Regions from separate parts of the Ruegeria sp. AN11 genome, predicted to be linked through region 3. Evidence: riboswitches for the same ligand, from Rfam matches in the RefSeq annotation. Region 3 holds a riboswitch; each other region holds the start of a gene.
The links. Region 3 has a riboswitch for cobalamin ahead of ACR3EQ_RS16320 (hypothetical protein). Riboswitches for the same ligand answer to the same signal wherever they lie in the genome.
Positions count from the first base shown of each region.

Region 1: another riboswitch for cobalamin. It lies ahead of ACR3EQ_RS13950 (DUF4198 domain-containing protein); the one in region 3 lies ahead of ACR3EQ_RS16320 (hypothetical protein).
Region 2: another riboswitch for cobalamin. It lies ahead of ACR3EQ_RS08315 (DUF1636 domain-containing protein); the one in region 3 lies ahead of ACR3EQ_RS16320 (hypothetical protein).

Region 1 covers NZ_JBQFJD010000001.1:2,826,277-2,831,068, forward strand. The annotation lists gene ACR3EQ_RS13930 (energy-coupling factor ABC transporter ATP-binding protein) at 1-309, opposite strand, end outside; gene cbiQ (cobalt ECF transporter T component CbiQ) at 306-1,088, opposite strand; gene ACR3EQ_RS13940 (cobalt ABC transporter permease) at 1,088-1,669, opposite strand; gene cbiM (cobalt transporter CbiM) at 1,666-2,277, opposite strand; gene ACR3EQ_RS13950 (DUF4198 domain-containing protein) at 2,284-3,069, opposite strand; cobalamin riboswitch at 3,199-3,398, opposite strand; gene ACR3EQ_RS13955 (LacI family DNA-binding transcriptional regulator) at 3,757-4,782, shown strand; gene ACR3EQ_RS13960 (DNA glycosylase AlkZ-like family protein) at 4,787-4,792, shown strand, end outside.
Region 2 covers NZ_JBQFJD010000001.1:1,667,729-1,672,520, forward strand. The annotation lists gene ACR3EQ_RS08305 (YybH family protein) at 136-642, shown strand; gene ACR3EQ_RS08310 (hypothetical protein) at 814-1,149, opposite strand; cobalamin riboswitch at 1,635-1,842, shown strand; gene ACR3EQ_RS08315 (DUF1636 domain-containing protein) at 1,937-2,317, shown strand; gene cobW (cobalamin biosynthesis protein CobW) at 2,314-3,369, shown strand; gene cobN (cobaltochelatase subunit CobN) at 3,373-4,792, shown strand, end outside.
Region 3 covers NZ_JBQFJD010000001.1:3,290,629-3,295,420, reverse strand. The annotation lists gene ACR3EQ_RS16335 (bifunctional 2',3'-cyclic-nucleotide 2'-phosphodiesterase/3'-nucleotidase) at 1-1,017, shown strand, start outside; RNA gene ffs (signal recognition particle sRNA small type) at 1,171-1,269, shown strand; gene ACR3EQ_RS16325 (alpha/beta fold hydrolase) at 1,269-2,177, opposite strand; cobalamin riboswitch at 2,343-2,563, shown strand; gene ACR3EQ_RS16320 (hypothetical protein) at 2,651-3,058, shown strand; gene ACR3EQ_RS16315 (phosphatase domain-containing protein) at 3,060-3,563, opposite strand; gene ACR3EQ_RS16310 (DNA polymerase III subunit gamma/tau) at 3,734-4,792, shown strand, end outside.

The DNA of each region.
Region 1 (4,792 bases), 460 kb from region 3:
AAATGCGATGTCTTCCGCCACTGTCGGACAAAACAGCTGATCATCAGGATCCTGAAAAACCAGCCCGACCTGGCGGCGGACTTCGTGAAAATCCGCCTCGACGCGCCTTTCCTTTCCCAGGACGGTCACGCGCCCGGCGCTTGGTGTTTGCAGGCCAAGGGCAATACGAAACAGGGTAGATTTTCCCGCGCCATTCGGGCCCGCAATCGAGAGGCGCTGCCCCGGTTCAAGCTGCAGCGAAGCGCCGTCCAGCACTGGTGGCTGGCCAGGGTACGCAAAACAAATGTCTTCAAGCTTGAGGATCGTCATAGATAATCCAGGAACAGCAGGCCAAGGCAAACGGTGCACAGCATCGCGGCGAACATGTGATCGCGTCGTGTCATGTTAAAGTCCTGCAGCAACAAAAGACGCCCGGAAAAGCCCCGGCATTTCATCGCCGCCAGAATCCGCTCGGACCGTTCGATCGCGCGCACCAGCATCATGCCGACCAGATACCCGAAGCTTCGGTAGGTGTGCCAGTTTGTGCCGGGGCGAAATCCGCGGATCTTCATCGCAGCGCGCAGGCGCAGGTATTCTTCCCGCAACACCTCGATGTAGCGGATGGTGAACATCAAAAGGTGCACTAGCACCTCGGGGCAGCGCAGCTTGTGCAAAGCGTGTCCCAGCGTCACGGGCTCCATCGTTCCGACCAGAACCATCAGCGCAAGGATGACCGCGTTGGCCGTCAGTGCAATCTCGACAGCTTTCCAAAGGCCCTGCCAACTGGCCGGAAAGCCAAAAACCGTGAACATCGCGTCGCCGGGCATTGAGAATGGCAGCAGCACCAGCATGAAGATGATGAAGCTGTCCATCATGGCCATACGCTTGAGGGTCCGACCGACTGGCAAGCGTGACATCACCAGTAACCCAAGCGAGACGGACAAAGCGCCGATCAGCGCCGGAATGCTGTTGAGGGCAACCGTGACGATGGCAAAGATGCAGGCCAGCACGATGCGCATACGGGGATCGTAGTCTCCGATCATCCCGAAATGGGCGGCTTTGCCTGCCTCGGCCAGTGTTTTGGCCTGTGGTTCCAGCGCATGTGCCATCAGGTGGCCATCTTTTTACGCGCGGCCAGGTAAAAGCCGATGCCGAACAGACCAATGATATAGCCAATACCACCCAAGATGTTCTGCAGATCATTGTGCTCGCGGTAGGCGGCGATCTCGCGCCGCAGTGGGCGGGTTTCGTCGCGCACCGCTTTGGCGATGGCGGCGCGTTCCTCATCCGAGAGCGAAGCCACAGTCACCGCTGCCGCGCCATTCGCAGATGCGACCGGCGTGGCTGTTTCAAAAAGCTCGGCTTCGACCCCCATGATTTCGGCCACTTCGTCGGCCGGCATGGCAACTTCGGCGACGTGCCCTGCACCCAGATCTGCCTTGAATGTATGAGCCACAGCTCTGGTCGGGCTGTAGAGAAAGAAACCGTCCGTATCGGTTACTGTGCGACCCAGTTCAGAGCCATCGGGGCCATAGACGATGACTTCCTGGTCTGCGGCCATATCGCCATTGGAAAACCCCAGCTCGCCTTCGATTGCGTCGCCTGCCGGAAATACGCCTGCAATAACCTTGTGCGCAAGAGCCGGGAGCGGGGCGAGAGCAAGCGTACAAACAAGGATCAACTGTTTCATGTGGACGCAACCTTTACAAAAAGTTCCGGTTTGACCTTGCGGGCCAGAAGAACGGCAAAACCTGTCAGCACGGCCTCGATAGCCATGACGGGAATGTGGGCGAAAAAGACAAGCTTGGCAGCGGGCAGGAACTCATCGCCGGACAGCGCCAGCGAGACCGCGACAAAAGCCGTCGTGGCCGCGATCGAAAACGCGCCGCCGATGCCGCCCCAGATCGCCCCATGAACAGGTGAGCCACGTGCGATCAGGCGACCAAAGATCATCCAGGTCAACACCGCCGGAAGAGCGATATTCACCGTGTTGATCCCCAGCACGGTCAATCCGCCGAAACCAAAGAACACGGCCTGCAGCAGCAAGCCGACAAAAAGGGCCGGAAAGGCGGCCCAGCCGAGCAGAAGCCCGGCCAGACCGTTCAGAATCAAATGCACAGACGACGGGCCAATCGGCACATGGATCAGCGAGGCGACAAAAAAGCTGGCCGACAACACGCCCGCCGTGGGAATGCGATCCAGATCCAGCGATTTCAGGCCCAATGCGATCCCGCCAGCCGCGGCGACCGCACCGCCGATCACGACAGGGTTGGAAAGGGCTCCGTCGACGATGTGCATTCAGGCTTACTCCAGATCCCAGGCGCGGATCCAGATGACCGCATCCTGGCTCAGCTCTTTGCCTTCATGCTCGGTTTCCGGACCCACGCCCAAAGCGGCGAAGCCCCAGTACCCGGCTTTTGGCACACCAAAAGTGAAATATCCGTTGTCATCCGAAATCGCGACCAACGCGCCGCCCGGCAATGGGGACACGGTGGCGCCCTTCGCGCCGGTGCCGGTCATGTCCGGTGCTGCGGCGATGTACTCGATTTCGATTTCTGCGCCGGCGACGGGCTGTCCCTCGCTCAAAACGCGACCGGTAAAGGTTGACCCGGCGATGATGTTGTAAGGCTTGTTCAGCGGCAGAATCTCGGTGGCCAGCCCCTGCGGCTGATCCCAGTCGGTCGGCAGTTCGTTTCGGTTGAGGTAAGCCTTGGTGATCTGCTGGATATAGATATCCTCGGATTCTTCGTAGTAAGGCGCAGGAACTGTAACCACCACATAGTCACCCGAGCGTTTCACCGGCACTGAACCCAGGAACGCTTTGGCAATGTTGTCCGGTCCTTCAAAAGTGGTTTCTTCCAGCGTATCCATCAGATCGGTTTTTTCACCGTTGTGGATTACAAAGAATTCTTCCGGTTTTTCCAGGGTCATCACGTGACCGGCTTCAAACGGGTGCCAGAAAACCAGTTTGACCGGAACGTCACCGGGGCGTTCGATCATCGTGTCGTCGGTATATTCCAGCAGGAAATGGGCCTGCGCCAATGCAGGCATCGCCAAAGCAGCCGTGGCAGCCACCAGCAGTTTTTTCACAAATCGAGTCCTTCTCACGTCGCGCCATCCCCGGCGCAAATTTACTTTGACGATGGGGAACGCGAAGCCATCTGCCTTGTCGGGCAAACAGATCCGGCGCACACCCCGTCGCCGATGATGAACGCCCCTTCCAAGGGCGCATGTTCGGCAGGTCTCCTGACTTGCGGGTCAAAGCGCTAAACTAACCTTCCCGGGATACCCCAGTGGCATTATCAGCCGCGCTCGCCGCCTACAGTTGCGGGGGCAGTTGCAGAGTTGGCGAAATGTGCCGCACTGCATTCCCTATTGCTTCCGAGGATGTCCCCGGAACCGAACATGGCGCGTTCATGCCAGAATATGTAAGACACGGTCAACAATTGATTGCGGCGTTGCATGCGCCATTTGCGAAATCAGGAATTGCATGTTCGCGCTTGCTACGCGGTTTGGTATGCGCCACCGCGAGTGTGTGTATTTTCCTAGATCTCTTTCCGCGTTCAATAGTCGTCGGTTCAGTTCGCGGACTTGAGATTTTTAGGCCTGAAACTGCGGGCGTTGACTCGCGTGTAAAATTGAACTCGCCGCAAATATGTAGGGTCGCTCCGATGCACAAAAGGTCCGACCGGCCCAGCGTTCGACGCCGAAGCAGAGTTGTTGTATTTGTCGCCGTGTTCACGCTACCATCGGGCAAAACAACAGTGCAGGTGCCTCGTGACCACAGAAACAAAACGCCCGCTTACCCTTCGCGATGTCTCGGAAGCGTCGGGGGTATCCGAAATGACGGTCAGCAGGGTCCTGCGCAATCGGGGTGATGTTTCGGATGCGACCCGAACACGGGTTCTGGCCGCCGCGAAAGAGCTGGGATACGTGCCCAACAAGATTGCGGGCGCGCTAGCATCCAGCCGGGTCAATCTGGTCGCGGTCATCATCCCCTCACTGTCCAACATGGTCTTCCCCGAGGTCCTGACCGGCATCAATCAGGTTCTGGAAGACACCGAATTGCAGCCAGTGGTCGGCGTAACCGATTATTTGCCGGAAAAAGAGGAAAAGGTCCTTTACGAGATGCTCTCGTGGCGGCCTTCGGGCGTGATCATCGCAGGGCTGGAACACACGGAAGCGGCCCGGGCAATGCTGGATTCCGCGGGCATTCCGGTGGTCGAAATCATGGACACCGACGGCAAACCCGTGGATGCGATGGTCGGCATTTCGCACCGCCGTGCCGGTCGCGAAATGGCGCAGGCCATTCTGAAGGCCGGATACCAGCATATCGGTTTCATGGGGACCAAGATGCCTTTGGACCACCGCGCGCGCAAACGTTTCGAAGGCTTTACCGAAGTTCTGGGCAAACACGGGATCGAGATCGAGGATCGCGAGTTCTACTCGGGCGGGTCGGCACTGGCCAAGGGGCGCGAGATGACGCAGGCGATGCTGGAACGGTCGCCGGAACTGGATTTTCTGTATTATTCCAATGATATGATCGGCGCTGGCGGACTGTTGTACCTGCTGGATCAGGGGATAGACATCCCTGGTCAAATCGGGCTGGCGGGGTTCAACAATGTCGAACTGCTGCAAGGTCTGCCCCGCAAACTGGCAACCATGGATGCCTGCCGGCTGGAAATTGGCCGTCAGGCCGCAGGGATCATCGCCGCACAGCTAGCCGACCCGGAAGCCGAGATTGAAACCCGCGTAACCCTGACGCCAAAGATCAGCTACGGCGACACACTGAAGCGGCGTTAGAGTCTTGGCA
Region 2 (4,792 bases), 1.6 Mb from region 3:
CTATCTGAAATTGCGATTGCCCTAAAAGCCTGTCGAATTGCGTTGCAATACGATCGTCCTGCAATGCGTTTTGCGTTGATAGGCGGGTTTGAACAACCGGCAAGGTCCAATCGCCGCAAATGCTTGGAGGCCGATATGACTATCAGGATAACCATGCTTTTTACTGGAATAGGGTTGGCTATCGCGACACCGGCGCTGCCCGACACCAAAGCCGAGACTCCGCAAGCCGCACACGTAGCGTATCTTGCAGCGATCAACTCGAACAAACTGGATCAATTCCTTGAGACGGTCACTGATGACGTGGTCTTCATCGCACCCGGCGCGCCTGTTATGGAAGGCAAAGCCAAGGTCGGGCCTTGGGTGCGCGGGTATTTCGACGCCGTTCACACCCGTTGGAAAAAGCAATCAGTGGAGTTTGTTGTGGCGGCGAGCTGGGCGTTTGAGCGTTATGAGTTTACCGCCACCGATGTTCCGCGTGACCCGGGCCCTGCCACTGTTTCCACCGGCCATGGCATCAATATCTACCATCTCGAAGATGACGGAACATGGCGCGTGGCGCGGGATATCTGGTCCAACGCGAATACCTTCAGCGCCGGCAGATCAATCGCGCCCGCGTGTTCGGGGCGTGCCGAACCTTGCTGATCAAAAGCTTTGATTGGTTGGCACGCCGCCCAGATGGCCTGGACACATACTGGATCGGCCGCTTTTAACCGGGTTCCGTCCACGGCCAACTACATTGGCCTCAGGACGGAACCAGGCAAGTACTTTTCTCGGCAACCGAAAGGCCCAACCCGCAGACCGGGCATTAGCGAATTACTGGGCCACAACTTCCTTGCAGCTGCCTTTGCCCCATCCGGATTTGCTGCCCGAAGCCGAATAGTCAAACGTGCCAGTCTTGAGATTCACGTTGTAATTCAGGGTAAAGCCGTCACCGATATACAGGTAAGTCAGGGTGTCGAGGCCGGGATACACCTCAGCCTTATTGTCGATATCACCAATGGTAATATGCCCTTTGTTCTGGCCCTCGTATTTGACCAGCGTGGCCGCCATTTCCGGATATTTTGCATCCGCCGCTTCACACTCGAACACCCGGTCTTCCGCAACTGCAACGACGGGTAAGTACACAAGAAAAGCTGCTAACTTTTTCATTTTTTGTTTCCTGGCATATTCTGTTCGCCGACGCCCGCTAAGGGCAGTTTGAGGCATAATTTTGCAAAAAATCTGGCTACTCTGTGCACGGCAAGACGGCCATCAGATTTGATCTCGAAGCGGTCGTTTTTGCCGGGTCTTGCGCGAATACTAAAATGGAGTACCCCGAGCCGGTCGGAACGGCGGTTACTTAATCAACGAAACCCCAATCCCTCAGTTTAGCGATGCCCGAAATGACAGGCGGTTGGTCGCCGCAACGTCCACACGCGGCCTGCCCCAGTGGTTCTGAAGCCGAATCCGCCCCGCCCGTCCGGTTCCCGCCGACCCCTTCCAAAATCAGCGAACATCACACGGAACACCTCAATCACGCAGGTTTTCGGGCGCCGTGAACGCCCGGCGATGCCGCTGAGTGACCACCTCAGGTCGCTTTTTCCTTCCGGCGGCGAAACCGCGCATCCTGAAGCTTGACAAGTCCCCCGCCTGTGCCGCATGTCCGACCCGTTGGTGTCCATCCCTGGATGGATGAAAAGGGAATGCGTCAGCGGTTTTTCCGTCAAACGCAGCCGCCCCCGCGACCGTGACCGGAGAGGGTGCCCATAGCCACTGGCCGAAAGGCCGGGAAGGCGGGACATCTGCCAGAGCAAGTCTCTGACATCCGCAAGCCGGGAGACCTGCCAGCACCCGAAGAAGAAACCGGGCGGGGTGTTCCGGTGTCGGGTCCATGTGCAGACGCGTGGCCCGCATGAAACCCCGTCCCCCGCGAAGAGGATTTGGGGGGATGAGAGACATGACCGAGACCGCACCAGTCGAGTTGCTGGTCTGTACCACGTGCCGCCGTGGACTGCCCGTCGAGGATGATGAAAAACGCCCCGGCACATTGCTGCACAAAGCGCTGCAACAGGCCGACCTGCCCGAAGGCATCACGCTGAAACCCGTCGAATGCCTGTCGAACTGCGATCAGGGCTGCTCGATCGTGCTGCGCGGTGGACCGGGTCGCTGGACCTTTGTCTATGAGAACCTGAACGAAGCCGAACACGTTGACGCCATTGTCGACGGTGCGACCAAATATCTGGCGACCGAGGACGGCTTGGTCAAATGGCGTGAGCGCCCCGAACATTTCCGCAAAAACTGCGCCTCCCGCATTCCCCCGATTGGAGCCCTGAAATGAGCACTCTTGAGAAATTACCCGTCACTGTGATCACCGGCTTTCTGGGCTCGGGGAAGACAACGCTGGTCAAGCACCTGATGCAGAACCCGCAGGGCAAACGTCTGGCGGTCGTGGTCAATGAATTCGGCGACGTGGGCGTCGATGGCGATATTCTGAAATCCTGCGCCATTCCCGATTGTCCGGCAGAGAACATCATGGAACTGGCAAACGGCTGCATCTGCTGCACCGTGGCCGATGATTTCATTCCGACCATCGAAGCGCTGATGGCGCTGGACCCGCGCCCCGATCACATTCTGATCGAAACCTCCGGCCTCGCCCTGCCCAAGCCGCTGCTGAAAGCCTTTGACTGGCCCGATATCCGCTCGAAAATCACTGTGGATGGCGTGATCGCTCTGGCCGATGCCGAGGCGGTCGCGGCAGGTCGCTTCGCTCCGAATGTCGAGGCGGTGGATGCCCAGCGCCTGGCCGATGACTCGATCGACCACGAAACGCCTCTTTCCGAGGTGTTCGAGGATCAGATATCCTGCGCCGATATCATCCTGCTGACCAAGCCCGATCTGGCCGGGCCAGAGGGTGTTGCCAAAGCCAAAGAGATCATCGCAGCCGAGGCCCCGCGCCCGCTGCCCGTCGTAGAGGTTGCCGAAGGCGTCGTAGACGTCCGCGTCGTGCTCGGTCTGGAAGCCGCAGCCGAGGATGACATGGACGCGCGTCCGTCGCATCACGACGGTCACCACGACCACGAACATGACGATTTCGAAAGCATCATCGTCGAACTGCCGGAGCAAAGTGACCCACTCGATCTGGTTGCCAAGATCGAACGTCTGGCCAGGGAACTGAACATCCTGCGCGTCAAGGGGTATGCGGCAGTTGCCGGCAAACCGATGCGTCTGCTGGTTCAGGCTGTCGGTGCCCGGGTGCGTCATCAGTACGACCGCCCCTGGGAACCCGGCGAGGAGCGCCGCTCGCGTCTTGTGGTCATTGCCGAGCACGACGACATCAAAGAGGCCGAAATCCGGGATATCCTCGTGGGTGTGACCGAGGCCGCCGAGTAAGCCATGCACGTCGTCTTCCGCGAAAGCCACGGGCTTGAAGAAACCGAGCCCCCGACCGATCTGGGCCAGAGCCCGGCGGATCTGGTGATGTTGTCCTTTTCGGACAGCGATCTCGGTGCTTTCGCGGCAGGCTGGCATCGCGGCGGTGGGCCGGAAGGGCGAATGCCGACGATGCGGTTGGCCAATCTGACGGCGCTGAAACACCCTCTGTCCGTTGACACATATGTGGAACAAACGCTTGACGGCGCAAAAGGTATCCTGATCCGCCTGATTGGTGGGGTACCTTACTGGTCATACGGGCTGCAGCAGGTTCTTGCTCTGGCGCAGGCCAAAGGCATCGCGCTGGCGGTTCTGCCCGCCGACGGGCGTGAGGATACCCGGCTGGACGACTATTCCACCCTGCCCGTCTCGACCCTGCGGCGGCTGGCGCATCTCTGCGACACCGGCGGCGAGGTCGCGGCGCAGGCCGCTTTGGCGCAGATGGCATTGGCGGCAGGTCTTTATGCCGGACCGGTGTTGGGGGCCAAAACCCTTCCGGAATGCGGTGTATGGTGCCCTGACCGCGGCGTAACCCCGGTCGAAGCCGCATTTACGAACGATGCGAAACGCATCATTGTCACTTTCTATCGCGCCTACCTGACCTCCGCCGACACCGCCCCGGTCGCCGCGCTGATCCACAGCCTGCGTACGCGAGGGTTCGAGGCAATGGGCATGTTTGCCCCTTCCCTCAAAGTGCCTGTTGCCGCCGACTGGATGCGCCGAAACATTGTTGCACTGGAACCTTCGGCGATCATAAATGCCACCTCCTTCTCGGGCAAAGGCGCGTCGGGAACCTCTCCGCTTGACGCGGCTGGTGTGCCGGTTTTCCAGGTCGCTCTGGCAACTTCACGCCGCAAAGCGTGGGCCGCGGCCGAACGCGGTCTTTCGCCCGCCGACCTTGCCATGCACGTCGTGCTGCCCGAAGTGGATGGGCGGATCTCGGCGGGCATCGCTTCATTCAAGGAACCGGGCAAACGCGATCCGCACCTGGAGTATTCCCGCTTTGCCCACCGCGCTGAACCTGAACGGATCGAAGCGATCATTGATCGTGTAACCGGTTGGCTGAACCTGAACGACCGGCCCAAAGCGGAACAGGTGCCGGTTCTGGTCCTGTCCACCTATCCCGGCAAGGACTGGCAGATGGCCCATGCGGTGGGCCTTGATGCGCTGGCGTCAGCCGAAGCGATGCTGTCAGATTTGCAATGCGCCGGGTATGACACAGCCCCTGCCGAACCGATCGCCGACACATTGCTGGGCGCCCGGATTTCCTGGTCGCTCGAAGATTATCAGGCCGCGCTTGCAATGTTGCCGGATCAACTTAATACGGACCTGCAAACAGTCTGGGGCAAGCCCGAGGATGATCCGACCTTTGTTGATGGCGCGT
Region 3 (4,792 bases):
ACGCATCTCACACTTCCCGGCAAGGATCACGAAGGGCTGGATCATACGGACGCAACCCGGGGGCATGTACATGGCAAACCGGTTGTCATGCCTGGCGTCGCCGGGACGCATCTTGGCATCATTGACCTGCATGTGCAGAAAACCTCTGCCGGGCGATGGAAGGTTGTCGGGCAGCAGGTTAAGCTGCCGCCTGTTCTCTCCCGGCACGGGAACGGAGCGGTATCCGAAGACCCCGGAATGCAGCATCTGTTCAGTTACGGCCACGAAGAAATCCGAGCGCTGGCCTCAAGACCCGTGGGCCACACCGGTCAAAGCCTGCACAGCTATTTCAGCTTTTGCGCACCAGATCGGGGCCTCGCGCTGGTCGCCAGCGCCCAGGCAGCAGCATTGAACCTCCATCTGGACGAAGACCTGCGGGGGCTTCCACTGTTGTCCGCTGTTTCGCCCTGCAAGTTCGGAGGCCGCGCGGGACCGCGCTCCTACACGGAAGTACCGCCCGGAAAGGTTCGGTTGCGCAATGTTTCGGATCTTCATTCTTTCCCGAATGAACTGCGCGCCGCGCTTGTCACCGGCGACATGGTCCGTGACTGGCTTGAAATGTCGGCGGGCATTTTCAATCAGGTGGATGCAGGAGCTGTCCGCACTCTGACCGATGAAACACGGGCCGGGCATAACTTCGATGTGCTGTTCGGCCTGACCTATCGGATCGATCTTTCCCAGCCGGCGCGTTTTGATTCTCACGGAATGCTGGTCGATCCCGCTGCAAACCGTGTCCGCGAGATTTGCTGCGGTGGAATCCCTGTTGAACCCACCCAGAAATTCGTTGTGGCCCTGAACAGTTACCGGGCCAGCGGCGGCGGACACTTCCCTGTTGCGCATCAGGCCCGGCAGATCAATCTGCCGGCCTTACCCATCAGGCACGTCCTGCGCGACTATCTTTCGGGGGGATTACCGGGCGACCCGATGCAATCTGCGCCCTTCCCCTTCAGCCTTGTCCGGCTTCCCGGGCACGCTTAGATTCTGAAAACCGGGCCGGGAGCAAGGGCGCATCTTTCCGAACTGGACGCATACGATCCGCATGTGCTGGGGCATGACCCGGAAGGCTTTCTGCGGATCAGACTGTCACTCTGACGGGTTGTCTTCCTGGCGCAACTTCCCTATATCGACGATTGAGAGGTTGGCGCGGGCGAGCGCCTCGCCAACCTGGTCAGGTCCGGAAGGAAGCAGCCACAACGAGCCCCGCTTGGGTCGATGTCCAACCTCTCACTTCATCCCGCAATCGTCACATCTTTCCGGTCGGAACGGACTTGCTGCTCCGCAGACTCGATCAGCCTCGGCCAGACCGCTTTGTTTTTGCGCGCAAAAACACCAATGTGGCCAATGGATTTCAGCCCGAAATCCTTTGGTTCAAGCACATGACGGTTGGCGTCCGGGCCGTATAGCTCGGCCAGCCTCCAGACCGCATTTTCAGGCACCATCTGGTCGTCCGAAATCGCAAACAGGTCAACCGGACCACCGGCCCGCGGCCAGGTCGCTGCGGGCAGGCTTTGGCCAATTTCAGGCAAATAGCTGTTCGGCGAGGTGCACCATTTTCGCCATTGCCAGTAGACCTTTGACGGCAGGTCCGAGCCAAACCCAATGGCCTTGCCGGGCAGATACCCCAGCATATGAACTGCAAAAGGCGCATGACCGTACCAGAAGATTCCGGCCAGCCCCCTGTAGGGCCACGGATGATCCGACAACGTAACCAGGCCTGAACACACACAAATCATCCGGTCGACCTGATCCACATCCGATTGCAATGGCCCAAGCATACCCCCCAGCGAATGACCAATGGTCCACTGCCGCGCACTTGGGAATCGCCGCCGCATCTCGGCCCGGGCCGCGGGAATATCGACCAGCGCCCAATCGGACATGGTGACACGCGAATCCTTCAGGCGCCCCGATAACGATTTTCCGAAATCGCGGTAATCATAGGTGAGGCAGGCAATGCCCTGCTCTTCCGCCAGCCACCGGGCAAAATGCTGATAATAGTCCTGGGGAACGCCGGTCGCGCTGTTCAGAACAACTACGATATCAGGCGCTGCAACAGGCAGGTACAGGCGACCCGACAGCATCGCCGTCCCGGCGGGAAATCGTATGTCTTCGGTCAAGACCCGTTCCTGTATGTCCAACATCTCATGCTCCGCTCTCAACTGAACAGTTCAGTTCACCTATCTGTCAGGCCAGTCGCCCACTCAAGTCAACCCGGTGCAAACATGACCAAACGTCCGCTTTCCCGACCACGCATCGGACCAAATGCCTCGGCCCGCGCTATGCGCTTGACTCGGGGACCCGGAAACCGCTAGCGATGAGGCGATGGTTTCCGCGCCCTTTCCGGGGCCGGGATGAAAAGGGAACACGGTGCGGTTCTGTCTGGCATTGCCGGAAGGAACCAAGGCCGAGACTGCCCCCGCAACTGTAAGCGGTGAGCAATGCCGAAACACCACTGGCCGAAGGGCTGGGAAGGTCGGCAAAGCGATGACCCGCAAGTCAGGAGACCTGCCATCGATACTGAAACCGAAACTCGGGCGGGGTGTCCGGGCAGGTCCTGATGGCATAGCCCCGTCACACCTGATCCTTGCCCCGCGCCGCGCGCGGAGGGCGCATTATGATCTGGAAGACAAGGACACACGAATTTTCTGCCACTGTGTGCCAGCGCACCGGCAAACCCTGTCCGGCACTGGCGCAAATGGCGCGGGCTCTGACGCGCGCCGTGGCAAGCGCCGGCCCGGCCGCAACCCCGCAATTCGCCGTTGAAGGCAGCAGCGAGCTTGCCCATTGCCCCGAAGGGTGCATGGCCCGGTTCCACGCGCGGCCAGACAAAATCCGGGTGTTTTGCGGAACGAATGAGGAAACTCCGGGCGACAGGTTGGAGGATTATGCAGACATGATGTTCTGCGCAGAGTTCCGTGCGCTGCCGTCCGCAATTCTGTCGGACCCGCCCTGCGCCATGCTTGAAGCTTCGGCCCTGGCAGGTCGCCAAGTGGCGGCCCAGACCGGACATTTGTCGGCCTAAGCTACGGGTCCGCGCTGGCCGGAATCAATTGCGTGGCCCATGCCAGTTGTGCATCTGTTTCAACCGCACAGGGCCGCACCGCCCTCAACCGTTTCAGGGCTGCACCCGGTTGCTCGCCGCATTCGACCATCAGGCGCAACACCACCATTCCGGACCGGCCACAGCCGCCCCGGCAATGCACCAGAATGCGCCCGCCCCCTGACAGGGCATGGCGGACGGCCGCGCTTACATCGGGCCAGCGCGCGGTCACGGCGTCGGGGGGTGCACCGAAATCTTCGACCGGCAGATGGACCCAGCGGCAGGCGCGCGCCTGAATGTCGGTTCCGAAGTCACGCGCGCCGTCCTGCAGCATCTCGACTTCGGTCGTCATTGAAATGACAAGACCGGGCTTCCAGTCGGAAATCGCATTCAGGTCCTGGACATATTTACCCCCACGCCCCGGCATTGATGTCAGGGCCAGAGTACCTCCTCCGACCTGCAGCGCATGAATAATCATCTGAGACATGCAACGCGCCCTCCTTAATCGTTACGCACAAGAATCCGGTCAAAAATGCTTTCGCCTTCATTTTTACGCGCATCCCGAAGCATTCCCAAATGAATTTCGCGAACCGGCTGTGGACGCAGGCGGCGGCGCACTCTACGCTGCACTTCTGATACGAATCCGACAGAGCAGAAATGACCGACACGCCAAGCCCCGCTTATCAGGTTCTTGCCCGCAAATACCGCCCGGAAACCTTTGCCGACCTGGTTGGTCAGGATGCCATGGTGCGCACCCTGAAAAACGCGTTCGAGGCAGACCGGATCGCGCAGGCCTTCATCATGACCGGCATCCGCGGCACCGGCAAAACGACGACGGCGCGGATCATCGCCAAGGGCATGAACTGCATCGGCCCCGATGGCGACGGCAAACCGACGACCGAACCCTGCGGCCAATGCGAACATTGCGTGGCGATCATGGAAGGCCGCCATGTCGACGTGATGGAGATGGACGCCGCCAGCCGCACCGGCGTGAACGACATCCGCGAGATCATAGACAGCGTCCGCTATCGTGCCGCCAGCGCACGCTACAAGATCTATATCATCGACGAGGTTCACATGCTCTCGACCAGCGCGTTCAACGCGCTGCTCAAGACGCTTGAGGAACCGCCCGAGCATGTGAAATTCATCTTCGCGACCACCGAAATCCGCAAGGTTCCGGTGACGGTCCTGTCGCGCTGCCAACGCTTCGACCTGCGCAGGATCGAACCCGAGGACATGATCGGTCTTCTGAACAAGATCGCCGCCGCCGAGGGCGCCCAGATCGCAGAGGACGCACTGGCGCTGATCACCCGAGCGGCCGAGGGTTCAGCGCGTGATGCAACTTCGCTGCTGGATCAGGCGATCTCGCACGGGGCCGGGGAAACCAGTGCCGATCAGGTCCGGGCGATGTTGGGTCTGGCGGACCGGGGCCGCGTCCTGGACCTGATGGACATGATCCTGCGCGGCGACGCGGCGGGAGCTCTGACAGAGCTAAGCGCTCAGTACGCCGAGGGCGCCGACCCGCTTGCCGTGCTGCGCGACCTGGCCGAAATCACCCATTGGGTGTCCGTGGTCAAAATCACGCCGGACGCGGCCGAGGACCCGACCGTTTCGCCCGACGAACGCGCACGCGGACAGCAAATGGCCGAAGCCCTGCCGATGCGTGTCCTGACCCGCATGTGGCAAATGCTGCTGAAAGCACTCGAAGAGGTCTCA